DNA from 4 places in the Syntrophotalea carbinolica DSM 2380 genome. Region 4 is predicted to be linked to each of the others. Evidence: riboswitches for the same ligand, from Rfam matches in the RefSeq annotation. Region 4 holds a riboswitch; each other region holds the start of a gene.
What was found. Region 4 has a riboswitch for molybdenum cofactor ahead of PCAR_RS13710 (aldehyde ferredoxin oxidoreductase family protein). Riboswitches for the same ligand answer to the same signal wherever they lie in the genome.
Positions count from the first base shown of each region.

Region 1 (4,195 bases), 1.5 Mb from region 4:
AGCTCGTGGACAGTTTGGCCGTTGTCGGTGCCGTGGGTCGGCCTGAAGCTGCCGAACTGGGGATGAATAACGGTTTTGCCGACGCTGCGGACCGCTTTCAGGAACTGGAGCGTGAACAACTGCAGTGCATATTCTCCGCGACCACCAATCTGGTCATGGTGTCGGATTCCCGCGGCATGGTGACGCATCTCAACCCGGCCGCCGAGCAGTTTTTCAGCGAGTGTGCCTGGCGCAGTGTCCCGTTTTGGCAATTGCTGGCCCTGTCCGGCAGCGGACTGGATGAGGTCCTTGCCGCTTATACGCCCGATTCCCACCATGAAATCTATCTGTCCTGGGCCGGGCAATGGTTTAATCTTCGCTTGGTGCCCTTTGCCCCCCATGCCGATGTGCCGTCCGGATATATCCTGATTCTCAACGATATAACCTGGCTGGTGGATAGTCGCCAGCATCTTGAAAGATTGGTCGCCGAACGTACCCGAGCTCTGACGAACTCGGAAAAGATGCTGCGGCTCATATTTCAGTCGGTCGGTAACGGTATTTTGCTGCTAAGCGATGACTATCGTATTGTAAAGGCCAATCAGCGAGCCGGGCAGATTCATGGCTGCAGTGCGGATGAACTGATCGGCAAGGATTTGCGCGATCTGACCGATAATCATGGCCGCTGGACACTTACCTCCTGCGTCGCGGCTCTAGGTGGCGAAACCAGCATGAGCGCGGAAATCCAGGTGCGACGGACCGACGGCAGCATGCTGCCGACCAGTTTCATGGTGACCTCTGTCGCCATTGACGGCCGTCACTTCTGGTCCATCATTGTGCGGGATATTTCCCGGCAAAAGGCCCTGGAAGAACGCCTGCGTATGGAAAAACAGCAGGTGGAAGAGATGAATGTGACCTTGCGCAACGTTATGAAAAGCGTCGACGGTGACCGCAAGGAGTTCGAAAATACCCTCGCGCGCAGGATTCGTTCCCATCTGCTGCCGGCCATCGATCGCATTGAAGGCGAATCTTCCGAGAATATCCGCGCCAGCTATCTGGATCTCGTGCGGGAACAGCTTATCGGCCTGACCAGCGGTTCGGCGTCGGAAATCGATGCCAATCTGCTGAAATTGAGTAAGACGGAAATGCGCATCTGCCAGTTTATTCAGGCCGGGTGTTCCACCAAGGATATCTGCGAAGCCATGAACCTGGCTTTCGAAACCGTACAGACCCACCGCAAAAATATCCGCCGTAAATTGGGCTTGCGGGGCAAAAATGTCAATCTGCATTCCTACCTGATCGGGCGTCGTTCTCTCACCGTGGATCAAGACGCCTGACCATCCTGCACAATCCTCGCCCGTTCCTCAATGGTTTGCCATGTACAGGTTTGATAGCGAACATCTTCGCGATGATGTATACAGCATCGAACACTGTTTTAGGCAGTAAAATGTTCGATCGGGTATGCGATAATACCCTTAAATACCCCGAATCATGACCTGTCTGCCGAATTCGGCTTGTGCTATAACCCAATCAAGCGGTTCTTTCGCGCCCGCAACGGTTTTTAGCTGACCCGTGCAGCTATGGCCGCTTCAATGCGCGGCAGTCTCCGAGCCAGGTCCGCCTAAGGGGATGGTCTTCAGGGCGTCTGGCCAAAGGGTTTCGCTGGAAACGGCGATGCCTCCCGCGTTTGGAAAGGAGATAATCCCGGAGTTCCGTTCCATTAATTTCGCATTGGGAGGAAAACAAGCTATGCACATTGTACGTGTCAACATGTCTGATCTGACCGTCAAGACCGAAGAGGTACCCGCCGAATGGAAAACCCTCGGTGGCCGTGCCCTGACCACCACGATTGTGGCGGCCGAGGTAAACCCCACCTGTCACCCGCTCGGTCCCAATAATAAACTCATTTTTGCCCCCGGAATGCTGTCGGGCACCCCGGCCGCAAACTCCGGTCGCATGTCCTGCGGCGGTAAAAGCCCTCTGACCTACGGCATCAAAGAGTCCAATGCCGGTGGGACGACCGCCCAGCAGTTCGCCAAGCTCGGCATTCAGGCCATGATCATCGAAGGGATTCCCGCCGAGGATAAGTGGTACCGTTTGCATGTGGACAAGGACGGCGTGACCATCAATGAAGAGTCGGAAGTCGTCGGCATGCAGAACTTTGCCGTCATCGGCGAGATGGAAAAACGTTTCGGCCCCAAAGTCGGCGTCATGACCATCGGCATCCCCGGCGAAAAACGCATGGCCATGGCCAACATTTCCGTCAAGGACCCGGATCACAAGATCCGTTCCCACGGCCGCGGCGGCATGGGCGCGGTCATGGGCTCCAAAAAGATCAAATGCATCACGGTTGACGGCACCGGCGCCGGCAAAGTGGCGATAGCCGACCCCGACAAGTTCAAGAAGGCCGCCCGGGTGTTTGCCAAAGCGCTGTTGGATCACCCCGTTTCGGGGCAGGGCCTGCCCACCTACGGTACCAACATCCTGGTCAATATCCTGCACGAAGCCGGTGGTCTGCCGACCAAGAACTTCCGTTATGGTCAGTGGGAACACCACGACAAGATCTCCGGTGAAACCATGCACGACACCATCGTGGAGCGCAACGGCCATCCCAAGCACGGTTGCCATGCCGGCTGCCTGATTCAGTGCTCCCAGGTCTACAACGACAAAGATGGCAACTATCTGACCTCCGGCTTCGAATATGAAACCATCTGGGGACTGGGTGCCGACTGTCTCATCGAAGACCTGGACGATATCGCGACCTGCGACAATATCATGGATGATATCGGCGTCGATTCCATCGAAGGCGTGGTCTGCATGGGCGTGGTGATGGAAGCCGGCATCATTCCCTGGGGCGACGGCAAGGGCGCCATCCGACTGCTGCGCGAAGAAGTCGGTAAAGGCACCGCTCTGGGCCATATCATCGGCAACGGTACGGGATCGGTCGGCAATGCTTACGGCCTGACCCGGGTGCCGGTGGTCAAAAACCAGGGTATCCCCGCTTATGACCCCCGCTCGGTTAAAGGGATCGGCATTACCTATGCGACCTCGACGATGGGCGCGGACCATACCTCCGGTTATTCAATCGCTACCAATATCCTCAAGTGCGGCGGGTTCGTCGATCCTTTGAGCAAAGAAGGTCAGGTCGAATTGTCGCGTAACCTGCAGATCGGCACGGCTTATATCGACAGCACCGGCATGTGCGTATTCGTAGCGTTCCCCATGCTCGACATTCCCGAATGTGCCGAGGCTCTCAACGATATGGTCTCTGCCCGTTACGGTATCGAGCTTGACAACGATGGCGTGGCTGAACTCGGTAAGAAGATTCTCAAACTTGAGCATGAGTTCAACCTGGCCGCCGGCATGAGCAATGCGGATGACCGGTTGCCTGAATTCTTCTCTCTTGAGGAGGTTCCGCCGCATAATGCCATCTGGGATTTCAGCGACGAGGAAATCGACGAATTCTGGAATTTTTAATTAGGCGAAAGGGGGCTCTTTCGCCGGGCCGGGGCAAGGGCACCCTTCCGGGTGGGTGTTCTTGCCCTGACTGCTTTAATGCCTCCTGTTCATGGTTGAGATTTATTGCCGTTCGGACCTTTCGGTCCGAGCGGCTTTTTTTTTTCGGTGTGCGATGTCTCTGCATCGTAAAAGTATCCTTGTGCAAAAAAGACTTGACCCTCATTTAAACGTTTGTTTAATTTGATCTGAGTGATGAGGAGATCGTATTAACGCGGAGTGTTGCCCTATGGATCATGCCGATACTAAAAAGAAAATTCTGGACTGCGCCGAAGCGCTTTTTGCGCCACACGGTTTTCGCGGCACCTCGTTGCGCCGCATAACCTCTGCTGCCGGGGTGAATCTGGCAGCGGTGCATTACCATTTCGGATCCAAAGATGGTCTCATCGAGGCGGTGTTCAAACGTCGCATGGAGCCCCTGAATGCCGAACGCATAAAGGCTCTGCACGAATTGCGCAACCGTGCCGGTTACGGTGTGGAACAGGTGGTGCGCGCTTTCGTGGAGCCGACCGTGCGGTTTTCAGAACAGGATCAGGGCAGTCGCAATTTCGTGGCTCTGATTGGCAGGGCCCTGATCGAGCCGGATGAGGGCCTGAGGCAGATGTTTTACCGTCTGGTAGCTCCGTTGTTTCGGTTGTTGCTCGATATGCTGTGCGAAGCGCTGCCGCGTTTGGAGCGTGATCAGCTGTTCTGGCGATTGAAT
Region 1 is NC_007498.2:803,056-807,250, forward strand. Features, by position in the region: gene PCAR_RS17665 (PAS domain S-box protein) at 1-1,313, shown strand, start outside; molybdenum cofactor riboswitch at 1,569-1,690, shown strand; gene PCAR_RS04080 (aldehyde ferredoxin oxidoreductase family protein) at 1,726-3,453, shown strand; gene PCAR_RS04085 (TetR/AcrR family transcriptional regulator) at 3,722-4,195, shown strand, end outside.
Region 1: linked by a shared signal. The riboswitch ahead of PCAR_RS04080 (aldehyde ferredoxin oxidoreductase family protein) and the one ahead of PCAR_RS13710 (aldehyde ferredoxin oxidoreductase family protein) in region 4 are both predicted to bind molybdenum cofactor.

Region 2 (4,195 bases), 1.0 Mb from region 4:
CGTAGCCGCCAGCGAAACATACGACTCGATGGCATGGGACAGGGCGTCCATGCCCGTTGCGGCAGCAAGCCGGGCGGATTTGGTGTTGAGCAAATCCGGATCGATAATGGCGATATCCGGAATCAGTGACTTGGAGATAATCGACATCTTGAGACGTCGTTGATGATCGACGATGATGGCGAACTGGCTGACTTCGGATCCGGTACCGGCAGTACTGGGAACAATGACCATCGGCGGCAGTGGATGCCGGATTTTATTCACCCCCTCGTAATCCTGCAATTCGCCGCCGTTGGTCGCCAGGGTGGCGATGGCTTTGGCGGTATCGGCCGGACTGCCCCCTCCCACCGCAACCAGGGCATCGCATCCCGAACGCAGATAATGGGCAACGCCTTCGGTGACTTCCAAGTCCTTGGGGTTGGAGGTTATGGATGAAAAGATTTCATACTGCAACCCGGCATTGCGCAGATAATAAAGCGCTTTATCTACCCACCCGGCGTCGATAAGCCCCTGATCCGTGACGACGAAGACCTTGGAGGCACCGCTGCGTGCAGCACTTTCGCCGATCTGGCTGAGCGCGCCCTGCCCGAAAATAATTTCCGGTGTAACAAACTTGCGAATGCTCACGGAATCTCCCTTTGACAAAGGGCTCATCTCTTTTCCGCTCAACGGCAACATACCTTGGCTGTGCCGATTTCACTCCAACGCCAGTGCCGTTCCGTCGGTTGCAAACTGCCCGCATGGCAGCATTCACCGTTGTCAACCGACAGGGAAACATAACGTTTACAGTATAGTAATTCGGCAGTTAGAGTCAAAAGAAACTTTTCCGCGGCTTTCCCGGGGACGATTCCGCGCCCCGGAAACTATCTTGTTTTCATCCGAAAACGATCCTTTTCCCTTACAAAAACCGCACAGTGTGCACCACGGGTTTCCGCATGCACACTAGCTGGTGGCAACGGCATCACATCTCCGACATGCCAACCTGCGAACTCAGCAGATGAACTTTGACTTTTTCACCGACCTTGAATACATCCTTGTCTTCCGGCAGCAGGGCCAGAGCATCGGCGCGCACCATGGTCTTTAAGATGCCGGTATTCTGGTCACCGGAGCAACTGGCGAAATAGCATCCGTCCTGAAGACGGATATTGACTCTCTGAAAATTGAGAACCCCGAGGCGTTTTTTGGTCAGATCGCTCTCCAGAACCGCTTCGATTTCCTGCTTGATCACCTTGGTATGCCCCATCATTTTCAGCAACGCCGGCTTCACCAGCTCCTCGAAGGTAACCATGGTCGAGACGGGATTGCCGGGCAGCGAAAAGACGGGAGTTCCTTCCCTCATGGCAAAGGTCGTCGGCCGCCCCGGCTTGATATCGACTTTCCAGAAAACAGGTTTGACCCCAAGCTCCTCCAACACCGAACGAACAAAATCCCGGTCGCCGGTGGATACGCCGGCGGAGGTTATCAACGCATCGGCTTTGAGTCCTTCGCTGATTTTTTCTATATGGCTGGCCCGATTGTCAAGTGCAATGCCAAGGACGACCGGTTCGGCGCCGATTTCTTTCAGGGATGCGACCAGAGCCAGCGAGTTGCTGTTGATGATGCGATCTTCGCTGAGGGTCTCGCCCAGCTCTACAAGTTCGTCCCCCGTAGATAGAATAGCGACACGAGGTTTACGGTAAACCGGCACAAACACCTTGCCGTACGATGCCAACATGCCGATTTCCGCAGGTCGAAGCAGCGTCCCTCGCGGCACCACACATTCGCCCTGCTTCACGTCTTCGCCTTTGACACGAACATGGGCATGGGCTTTGACCGTCTTTTGAACATGTACAAGATGCCCCTCCTCGGCCGTTTCCTCGACAGGCACGATGGCATCGGCCCCTGCCGGCAGAGGAGCCCCGGTCATGATTTTGATGGCAGTACCCGGTTCGACCGTCTTGTCGGAACCGCCACCCGCGGGAATAAAATCGATAACTTCGAGGCGTGTCGGCTTTTGGCAATCCTGGCTGCGGACAGCATAACCGTCCATAGCGGAATTGGTCCAACGCGGCATATCCCAGGTCGCGGTTACATCTTCGGCCAGAATGCGGCCGACGGCATCGCTAATAAGAACGCGTTCCTGACCCAGTAGAGGAACATTTGCAAGTATCAGATTTCGGGCTTCCAAAAAGCTCGGCATGGCTGTATCGGCCTCCTTCAGACGTGGCTGGTTCCTCCAGGATATTCCATAACCCACAAAAAAAACTAAGCGGAAAATTCGAAAACGGCGAGCCCCGGGCTGACAACAGGTATCCAAGCCACCGGCACGGCACCGTTAAATATTTTTCAAGACAAGGACTTTTCCTTTTAGTCCTACCCCCGGATCGAACATTGCGCAATCGATAAAACAGCGTATTGCTCAATTTTTTTTGACCTGACCCTGCAAGTCAAAAAATCTCTGCTACAATAACACCCGACGCAAAAAGGTTCCCCCCTTTCATCGGAAAGAACCTTTTTGGATACATTACCTCAAACAGCCCAAGGCAATGGTCTCCTTTCCGAAAACAGGGAGGCTCCGCTGTTTCCGGCGAAACCCATCGGCCCGACGCCCCTGAGAGATAAAATCTCTTTTAGGGCATCAGGCTCGGAGGCGCATTCTTGATTGCACTTTGTTGTGGATTCAATATGTTACCTGCAAACGACGGAGCCGTAGCTACCACCGGGCCGCAACAAGCCCGGCAGGCGAAAACCATGCCCCCTCATTCGCGTAGGCCATCCAAGTTATAATAATGTCCGGAAATTTTCAACCACAAAGACCAACTCGAAACGGGCTGTATCAAACCAAGTATCGAATCGAAGCTGAAGCCGTTACGTATCGACACAACCAGGGCGTTACAAAAAGGAACACTCAGTACCTGATTTGACACACCGCATCACTTCTGGAACACATTTACGGGGCAATCATCCACCGACACCAACTCCGCCCCGACCCGTTGAAAGCAAAAACTCTAACCGTGTTTTGTTTTGATGGATTTCGGTTTTCGCCTAAGGGACCGGGACTTGGCCGGGAATCGAAGTCTCAACGGAAATAAAAAGCACGCTGTTCTGTTTTTGAAAGACAAACCGTAAACACTACTGGCATTCAAATTGCTAATGCCTATAACTCCCAGCCCGAATGCATAAACCATCGTTTTGGCATTTGGTAAACACTAAATTCAAAGATAGATTGGAACCCATATGTACCATGGGAAGGAGGTGACCCACCGAAACAACTTTGTACATTATTGATTCAGACAATCTTTTACAGTTTGTCGGTGTCAGGTAAGTAAGATTTTCAAGCGGATGTTTTTATTTGTGGTGAAAGCCATTTCGTTGCTTTCACAAAAAACTCATCTTATGAGGAGGATTCATCATGCCCGTTGTAAATCTCGCAGAAACTACTTTCGGCTTCTTCATCCCCAGCGTTACCCTGATGGGCCCCGGTTGTGCCAAAGAAGTTGGCCCCAAGGCCAAAGAACTTGGCGCAAAAAAAGCTCTTCTCGTCACCGATGCTGGTCTGATGAAGATGGGTGTTGCCGACACCATCGCCGGTTACGTTAAGGACGCAGGCGTTGATGTCGTCATCTATCCCGGTGCCGAGCCCAACCCCACCGACAAAAACGTCCACGACGGCGTTAAAGTTTTCCAGGACAACGGCTGCGACTTCATCGTCTCCCTGGGCGGCGGCTCCTCCCATGACTGCGCCAAAGGTATCGGCCTGGTTACCGCCGGTGGCGGCCACATCCGCGACTACGAGGGCGTGAACAAATCCACCGTTCCCATGACCCCCCTCGTCGCCATCAACACCACCGCGGGTACCGCTTCCGAAATGACCCGCTTTTGCATCATCACCAACACCGACACCCATGTCAAAATGGCTATCGTTGACTGGCGCGTCACCCCGTTGATCGCCGTTGACGACCCCGTTCTGATGCTGGGCAAGCCCCCCGCACTGACCGCAGCCACCGGCATGGATGCCCTGACTCACGCCGTGGAAGCCTATGTTTCCACCATCGCCACTCCGATCACCGACGCTTGCGCCGAAAAAGCCATCCGTCTGATCGCCGAGTGGTTGCGTCCGGCCGTTGCTCTGGGCGCCAACATCGCCGCTCGCGATGCCATGTGCTACGCGCAGTACCTGGCCGGCATGGCGTTCAACAACGCCTCTCTCGGCTACGTA
Region 2 is NC_007498.2:317,654-321,848, reverse strand. Features, by position in the region: gene PCAR_RS01920 (iron-containing alcohol dehydrogenase) at 1-624, opposite strand, end outside; gene glp (molybdopterin molybdotransferase MoeA) at 959-2,176, opposite strand; molybdenum cofactor riboswitch at 2,512-2,638, opposite strand; gene mdh (iron-dependent methanol dehydrogenase) at 3,389-4,195, shown strand, end outside.
Region 2: linked by a shared signal. The riboswitch ahead of glp (molybdopterin molybdotransferase MoeA) and the one ahead of PCAR_RS13710 (aldehyde ferredoxin oxidoreductase family protein) in region 4 are both predicted to bind molybdenum cofactor.

Region 3 (4,195 bases), 1.3 Mb from region 4:
GTTCGGCCTCATGGTTTTGCATCTGCTGTTGCGCAGCCTGCCAGCGCTGCGAAAGCTGTAATGCAACCGTTGTTGCAGAATTCTGCCCGGTACCCCGTGGCCCGCCGCAGATGGCTATCATGATTTAACGATTCAAGACAATTGCGAGGAATAAACCATGTCCAACATCAACGATATCCTTCGACATCATAAGCGCGCCACCCTTGCCGGCCTGCTACTCGTGCTGGTCGCAGGGGTTGCGCTGCTGATGGCCGGCATTGTCGGCTTCCGGGAAAAAACCGCCCACCTTGAGGCGCTGCAGCAACTCAACGCGCATCTGGCGAGCATGCCCCCGGATGAAGACCACCAAGCCAGCCTGGACGAACTCAAGCAAGTCATCCTCCAGGGTAAAACCCTCGGGGTGGCCATGCCGGAAGCCGAATACGCTCGTCTATGGCAGCAATGGCAACTGGCCGTCCGGCACTTCAAACAGATCAATGCCATGCTCGGCAATCGATATCTGGCAGCGGAACAACGGCAACAACTGCAAACCTTCCACTCGCAGCTGCTCTCCCTGCGCGACCGATGCGCGGCAAATCTCGATAGCATGGGCATGCAACCTGGCCCGCAGGACTGGAAACTACTCAACCTCAAAGGCAATGTATCGGTCATGCTGGCATACAGTGTACTTAATTTCGAACAGGACGGCCGCAAAGCCGCCAAATTCCTATCCGACGCCATTGATGATTATAAAAGCTCCATCGACCTCGTCGACCGGACCAGCAGCTCAACACTGGATCGCTCACTACCGCGCTGGAATATGGAACTCATCGTAGGTCTCGGCGAATACCGGAAAATAGGCCTGAGCGAAATCCGCCAGGAAAACATGTCCGAGGTCCAGGAACAACTGGAAGCGTTCATTCCCGATGTCGCTGGTTTCGCGCCAGGCGTGCCCCTGGAAACCCGCGTCGAGAAATAGGCGGTAGGTCATGCGATTCACGTCTCCCGAGTTATTCTGGCTGATTTTCTTACTCATTCCCATGGCCTGGCGGATTCTGTCCACAGAACACTATCTCAACCGCCTGCGTCATCGGTTCAGAGCCACCGTCAACGGCAACCCCCGCTGGCGTCGCGCGGCTCGTTGCCTGCTGCCGCTGCTCGGCCTGGCCAGCCTGATTACCGCGCTGGCCGGCCCGGAGATCACCGTCATGCGCGCCGGTTCCATCAGTGAAAATCTGGTCCTGGCCGTCGGTATCGACGTCAGTAAATCGATGCTGGCCGAAGACGTGGTTCTGAAACAACCATCGGTGAATACGACCAGCCCGCTTTCCAACCGGCTGAACGCCGCTCGGCAATGCGTACTGGCTCTTTTGAAACGACTGGATGGAGAAAAAGTCGGGCTGTTCTTTTTCGCCCGCAACGGCATTGAAGTCGTATCGCCGACCCGCGACCTCGGTTTCGTGCGCTACATGGCGACCCATACCGCGCTTGGAGACCTGACGGAGTCCGGTAGCAATCTGCTGGCTGCGATCGACAGCGGCTTGATGATGGTCGACAGCCAGCCGGGCTTACCGGCAAAGGCGGTCATCCTCATCACCGATGGCGAGGACACCGAAAATACCCGTTCGGAAATCATGCAGGGCCTCTCGCAAGGTTCCGGGCACCAAACACCTGTTTATACTGTCGGGGTGGGAAGCCCCCGTGAGGTTTTCATCCCCATCCGGCGAAAAGGCTCCACCGAAATAGACGGTTTTTACCTGGATGCTCACGATATCCCCTTAAAGACCCGTCACGACCCGCAAACCCTTCAGGAAATCGCCGTAGCGACCGGAGGCAGCTATCTGAATCTGGGCGACCGGCAGCCGGAGCACATCGCAACAAGACTCCTGAAAAACATCACCTCCACAACAGCCTCCCCCGTCGATCTCCCCGCGCGCCCGACCTCCCTGGATCTCGCTCCGATATTTCTTCTGCTTAGCCTGATTTTTTATATCCCTTTTTTACTTTTATAAAATTTCCCAACAAAAAAAATCGAAAAAAAACTCTTCAAAGGAATATAAAACCCCGTTGTTTACTCATTTGAGAAATGGATTTTCCGAACCATTTCAGTATATTACGCCTACCCTGAAAGCCGAAACCCAAACTGAAAAGGTATACGCCATACCATATTGAACTTTCGTTCTATTTTGTGTTATAAATCAAGAAGCTGAAGATGATCTTTGAAATATCGCATCGAGAATTGACGCAATACTACCAATCTCCGAGCCTCGCTGCCTACTGGGAAGGTCCTTATGGCGACAGGCCGACGGGTTCCGCTGGAAACAGTGGCGCCTCCCTTTTTGGAAAGGAGATTTTACCCGGAACCATTCCAGATAGTAAAAGATTGGGAGGAAGCAAGAGAATGGATAAAATCTTTCGCGTTAACATGACGGACCTCACCTGCAAAGTTGAGGAAGTCCCCGCCGAATTCGCAACCTTGGGTGGTCGCGCCCTGACCTCTACCATCGTTGCGGCGGAAGTACCCCCCAGCTGTCATGCCCTCGGCCCCAACAACAAGCTGGTTTTCGCCCCCGGCCAGCTGTCCGGCACCCCGGCCGCTAACTCCGGCCGTATGTCCGCCGGCGCCAAGAGCCCCCTGACCGGTACCATCAAGGAGTCCAACTCCGGTGGCACCACCGCTCAGCAATTCGCCAAAATGGGCATCAAGGCCATGATCATCGAAGGCCTGCCCAAAGAAGACAAATGGTACCGCCTGCATGTCACCATGGACGGCGTAACCTTCGAGGACGCGTCCGAACTGGTTGGCAAGCAGAACTTCGACGTCATCGAAGCCATGAACGAGAAGTTCGACAAGAAGATCGGCGTCATGACCATCGGCATCCCCGGCGAAAACCGCCTGGCTTCCGCCAACATCTCGGTTAAAGACCCCGACCAGAAGATCCGTTCCCATGGTCGTGGCGGCCTCGGCGCCGTAATGGGCTCCAAAAAGATCAAGGCCATCACCGTTGATGCTACCGGGGCCGGCAAAGTAGCCATCGCCGATCCCGAGAAATTCCGTGCCGCTGCCAAAGTTTTCGCCAAGGGCATGCTCGACCACCCCGTTACCGGCGAAGGTCTGCCGACCTACGGCACCAACGTTCTGATCAACATCCTGAACGAAGCCGGCGGCCTGCCGACCAAAAACTTCAAGTACGGCACCTGCGAGCACCACGACAAAGTGTCCGGCGAAACCATGCACGACACCATCGCCGGCCGTCCCAACGGTCACACCAAGCATGGCTGCCATGCCGGTTGTATCATCCAGTGTTCCCAGGTTTATACCGATGACAAAGGTGAGTACATCACCTCCGGCTTCGAATACGAGACCGTATGGGGCCTCGGCATCAACTGCCTGATTGAAGACCTGGACGATTGCGCCCGCATTGACAACGCCATGGACAACATCGGCATCGACTCCATCGAAGGCGCCGTACTGCTCGCCGTTGCCATGGAAGCCGGCGTTCTGCCCTGGGGTGACGGTAAAGAAGCCCTGCGCATCATGAACGAGGAAATCGGCAAGTGTACCCCTCTCGGCCGCATCCTCGGCAACGGCACCGGCTCCGTCGGCAAGGCTTTCGGCCTGACCCGCGTACCGGTTGTCAAGAACCAGGGTATCCCGGCTTACGACCCCCGTTCGGTTAAGGGTATCGGTATCACCTACGCTACCACGACCCAGGGTGCCGACCACACTGCCGGTTACACCATCGCCACCAACATCCTCAAGGTCGGCGGCTTCGTCGATCCTCTGAGCAAGGAAGGCCAGGTTGAGCTTTCCCGCAACCTGCAGATCGCTACCACCGCTGTCGACAGCACCGGTATGTGTATCTTCGTAGCCTTCCCGGCCCTGGATATCCCTGAAGTACTGCCCGCCCTGGTGGACATGCTCGCCGCCCGCTTCGGTGTGGAAATGAGCGTTGACGACTTCGTCGCTCTGGGTACCAGGATTCTGAAAATGGAAAAAGAGTGGAACACCAAGGCCGGCTTCACCAACGAAGACGACCGTCTGCCCGAGTTCTTCGAGCTTGAGCCGATTCCGCCTCACAATGCGGTTTGGGACTTCACTCCCGAAGAAATCGACGAACTCTGGAACTTCTAAGAGTCGCGCTGATATGCAATACCAGTGGGCACCCCAATGGGGTGCCCATTCTTTTTTCGACCGCAATAAACTAAAACCGCA
Region 3 is NC_007498.2:554,986-559,180, reverse strand. Features, by position in the region: gene PCAR_RS02985 (vWA domain-containing protein) at 1-61, shown strand, start outside; gene PCAR_RS02980 (hypothetical protein) at 158-958, shown strand; gene PCAR_RS02975 (VWA domain-containing protein) at 969-1,991, shown strand; molybdenum cofactor riboswitch at 2,226-2,345, shown strand; gene PCAR_RS02970 (aldehyde ferredoxin oxidoreductase family protein) at 2,381-4,114, shown strand.
Region 3: linked by a shared signal. The riboswitch ahead of PCAR_RS02970 (aldehyde ferredoxin oxidoreductase family protein) and the one ahead of PCAR_RS13710 (aldehyde ferredoxin oxidoreductase family protein) in region 4 are both predicted to bind molybdenum cofactor.

Region 4 (4,195 bases):
CTCCCTTCGACACTTTGAAATCCCGCCCTCTGCCGGAGGCCGGTTTGTCCATCCCTTATCAGGGCAGAACAAACCGGCCCTTTACTTCTCAGCCAGGATTCTCCCGGCAGTTAAATCTACCGCTGGTTTTCCGTGGTGCGCTCTCCCTTGCGGTATTCATATTTATCCAGGCTAAGCCGTTTGAGGGTTTCCGGTGTAGGTATGCCCCACTCGTCCCAGCCGCGGGCGCGATAGTAATCGCGCAACATATAGCCCAGATCGGGCACGTAATCCCCGGAGCCGCCCTGACGGGGGCTGGCAAGTATACGAGGCGGCAGGGTATCGTCCTTACGGCTGACGCCTTCACGGGTATTGAACAGACGCTTGAGGTTGAAGATCCGCTCACCGCATTCCAGCCACTGTTCGTTGGTGAAGTCCCAGCCGACGATATGATTGAGGAATTGGGTCATGGGGCCAACGGTCATACCGCCGAAGATGGAGAATTTGCAGAGCTTCAGCGAATCCATCATGCTCATGAAATGCTGCTGATCGGCAACGAACTTGCCTTTGCCTTCGTTGGTGTAAGGAGGCAAAGGCGCATCGTAGCCCAGATCCGCGATATTGAAGCAGCCTTCGCCCTCGAAGTCCTGGTTGTAGGCCTGCATATGACAGGCACCGCGGTTGGAGGTGGCGTAGGCAACGCCGAGGCCGCCGCGACCGCGCGGATCATGGGCGGGGAACATCATCCCCTTGGTATGAATGGCAAACTCTTCGCTGGCAGGGCCGACGCGTTTAACGGCTTCAAAAATGCCCTGGGAACAAGGGTCACCGATACCTTTGCGCAAACAGACCTTCTCGAGCATCTCGCACATGGCCAGGCCGTTACCCCAGGTCATCTCCAGACCGTCGGTATCGCCCTCGTCGATCATGCCATGTTCCCAGGCCTCCATAAGGAAAGAGATAATCCCGGCGGCTTCGATGGTATCGACACCGTAATCGTTACAAATTTCATTACCCTTACAGATGGCTTCCACATCGTCAACCAGACAGTTGGAGCCGAGCAGGCCGAGGGTTTCGTACTCGGGACCGCCCCCCTCTTTCATCTTGAAAGCACCCGCGGGAATCTCTACGGTACGACCGCAACCGATCAGGCAACCGCCGCAGTGGTAGCGCTTCTTGAGAACTGTCTTGGCCAGCTCCTGGCCTGAAACTTTGGCAGCCTTGTCCCAGGTTCCCCATAGCCAGTTCTTGATCGGCAGGTCACCGCAGTCGTTGAAAATTTCAACGGCGCAGGAGGTGCCGTAAGTGCCGAGCGGTCCGTCGTAGACTTCTTTGGTTTTGGCGCGAATTTCCTTGACCAGCTCTTCATAGGGCTCGGGTCTGGCGATAGCGACCTTTTTTGACCCTTTACAGGCGATGGCCTTAAGGTTCTTGGAACCCATGACGGCGCCGCCGCCGCCACGACCGGCAGCGCGACCTTCCCGGCCATCGGTCATAATAGCGGCAAACTTGACCAATTTTTCTCCGGCTTGGCCGATGGAAATAGCCTGGGAACCTCTGCCCAGTTCTTCCTTGAGAATCTTATCGGTATCAAAAGTGCCCTTGCCCCACAGCTTATCGGCCTTTTTGATCTGAATATCGTCGTCCACGATGGTGACATATACAGGCTGCTTTGCCTTGCCCTTGACCATCAAGCCGTCGAGGCCGCAGGACTTGAGGGTCGCGCCCCACTTGCCGCCGCAGTCGGATTCGAGATAAATCCCGGTCAGAGGACCTTTAGTGATCAGCTCCCAACGACCCGACTGAGCCACCTTGGTACCGACATAAGGACCGGTCATGCAGATCAGGACGTTTTCCGGCCCCAACGGGTCGATACCGGGCGCGGTGTTTTCATACAGCAACTTAGCACCCAGACCGCTGCCGCCAATATATTTTTTCAGGTCATCTTCACTGGGCTCGATGTATTCCACTGTTTCGTTGGTCAAATCAATGACCGCGATCTTTTGCCAATAACCACCTAACATGTGCTGTTCTCCCTTCCTCAGACGAGGTTGCTCAAAATGCAAATATCTCCTTTCCGAAAGGGAGGCTCCGCCGTTTCCAGCGAAACCCTGCCGGCCCGTCAGCCATGAGGTCCATCCTTTTAGGCTTAAGACTCGGAGACGTGTTCTGTACCCTCCGCAGAGGAGAGTCCATTTGTACGTTCAGGGGCATAACAGGGATCCAGGGGAATACATTTGGATTAATATAATAGATGCTACATTTTTTCAAGTGAAATTTTATATTATTTGGCTATTTATTTTTTATTTAAAAAACTCGCCCACGAACAGCGATCAGATTTCTGCCTTGCCGAGCAGCAAAATGCTCAAAATGACAAACAGATCGACTTGTCACCGGATAGCGAACGAGACTATCTCGAAGCGACTGACTTGAGACAACACTGCTGCTACTGCAGACACTGCAACAATCCCATGGCCCACTGACAGGCGCCACACGGTTCATTGCCGGAATAGCAATTTTCCTGAAAGTCTTCCTCCTGCACCAGATTGCAGGGTGCTCCCCAGCAGTTGCTGCAGTAGGGATAGTCAAACTCTAAAACATTACGGCGAAAAACCTGAAACTCGGTATCGTTCCAGATCTCCAATAGCGGCCGTTCGTTGAGATTACCGAACTCCTTAACCTTGACCAGCCGGTCCCAGTCGCCGACATAGCATCGATACTGGTGCCAAAGGTAATAACAGGGATGCACCCCACCGTACCAGGAGATGAAAGCCGAGCCACCAGTGACGAAATCACACCTGCGATCCGCCAAGGGGGTGATAGCCGGCAGTTTGAGTTCGATACCCATTTCATCGGCCACCCTCTGCGCCTCTGCGTAAACTTCTTCCACTTCGTCTTGCAGTGTCATATCCCGGGTGAGTATTTGCCTGACGTCCACGAAAGTCTCCCGCCGACGCGCCTCGAGCCGCATCTTGTCGATCAGCTGATTGACCTGGTCAATGCGTGGATCGCCCTCCAGGCCTCCCGATCCTTGCCGTCTCCAAGGAATTTTGGAGGTATTATGGAATCTATAAGACGCCACTTCCAGCCCCCCCTGTGTTTTCCGCTTCCAAGGGGTTTGATCGTAAAGATGGATATCCAGGCCCAACTCCGCCAAGCGCTGCTTCCACTCGTTAAAAATAGCCACTGCTGCCTCGCTGGAGCTGTGGTAGGTGGCCTGTTGCACCGAAGCCGGGGTGTAGGGCAAGGTCTGTGAAACGATGCAGAAATCGGCGCCGCGCTGCGCCACCCAGCGCACCACATCAGGCAGCTGGCGAAAGTTTTCACGCATGGTGACGAACTCGGCCCCAACCTTCAGCCGGCTGCCCGGTTGGGTTCGGCGGGCTTCGGACAATACCGCAAAGGCTCGCGCCATATCGCTGAGATTCTCGCCTTCCCGAACCTTGCTGAAAGTTTCCGGCTTCACTCCGTCCACCGACAGGCAGATGCGGTCGAGCCCTGCGGCCACCAGCTTGCGGGCAATGGACTTGTCGAGCAGCAGGCCGTTGGACTGAAATCCGATCCAGGCGTCATCAGGCATTGCCTGGCGGGCTCTAGCAACCCAATCAAGCAGATGCGGGTGCATAAGCGGTTCGCCGATGCCGTTGAGGACCAGGGATTCGAGCCGAGGGAAAGCGGGTTCGAGGGCGTCGAATAACTCCGGGCGGAGGTCTCCGTCGGTCACCTGGCTGTCCTGCGACTGCTTGACACACATGGGGCAGCGCAGATTGCAGTGGGTAGTGGTCTCGACGAACAACTTGCTCGGATAATCCCGCAAAGCCGGCTCAGTCTCTGTTCCTTCTGTGCTCACGGCGTTAAACATATGCGTATTTCCCATTTGGAAAATTGCCAAAGACACATAAAAAGAAGAATCGTCCTGAATAAATATGTATACCAGGCCGAAACATTTTACAAGTTATTTTTAAAATATTTGGCTATTTTTACAACCGGCCGTTTTCACTGAATTCAGTTATCAAGGATCTTGGCGAGGGCATTATCTCGCAGGGAACGATTTATTGCCGGATACGATATACTGCTTTTATACTTCCACCATAACAGGAGGTTTTCATGCCCAATCAGGTCAAAACGGTTTCGCAAACGAGGGTCGTACTGGCACAGGTCGCCATGCCCGGAGACGCGAATCCGGCCGGCAACGTCCACGGTGGCACGATCATGA
Region 4 is NC_007498.2:2,956,645-2,960,839, forward strand. Features, by position in the region: gene PCAR_RS13710 (aldehyde ferredoxin oxidoreductase family protein) at 117-2,003, opposite strand; molybdenum cofactor riboswitch at 2,034-2,153, opposite strand; gene PCAR_RS13720 (radical SAM/SPASM family putative metalloenzyme maturase) at 2,426-3,841, opposite strand; gene PCAR_RS13725 (acyl-CoA thioesterase) at 4,087-4,195, shown strand, end outside.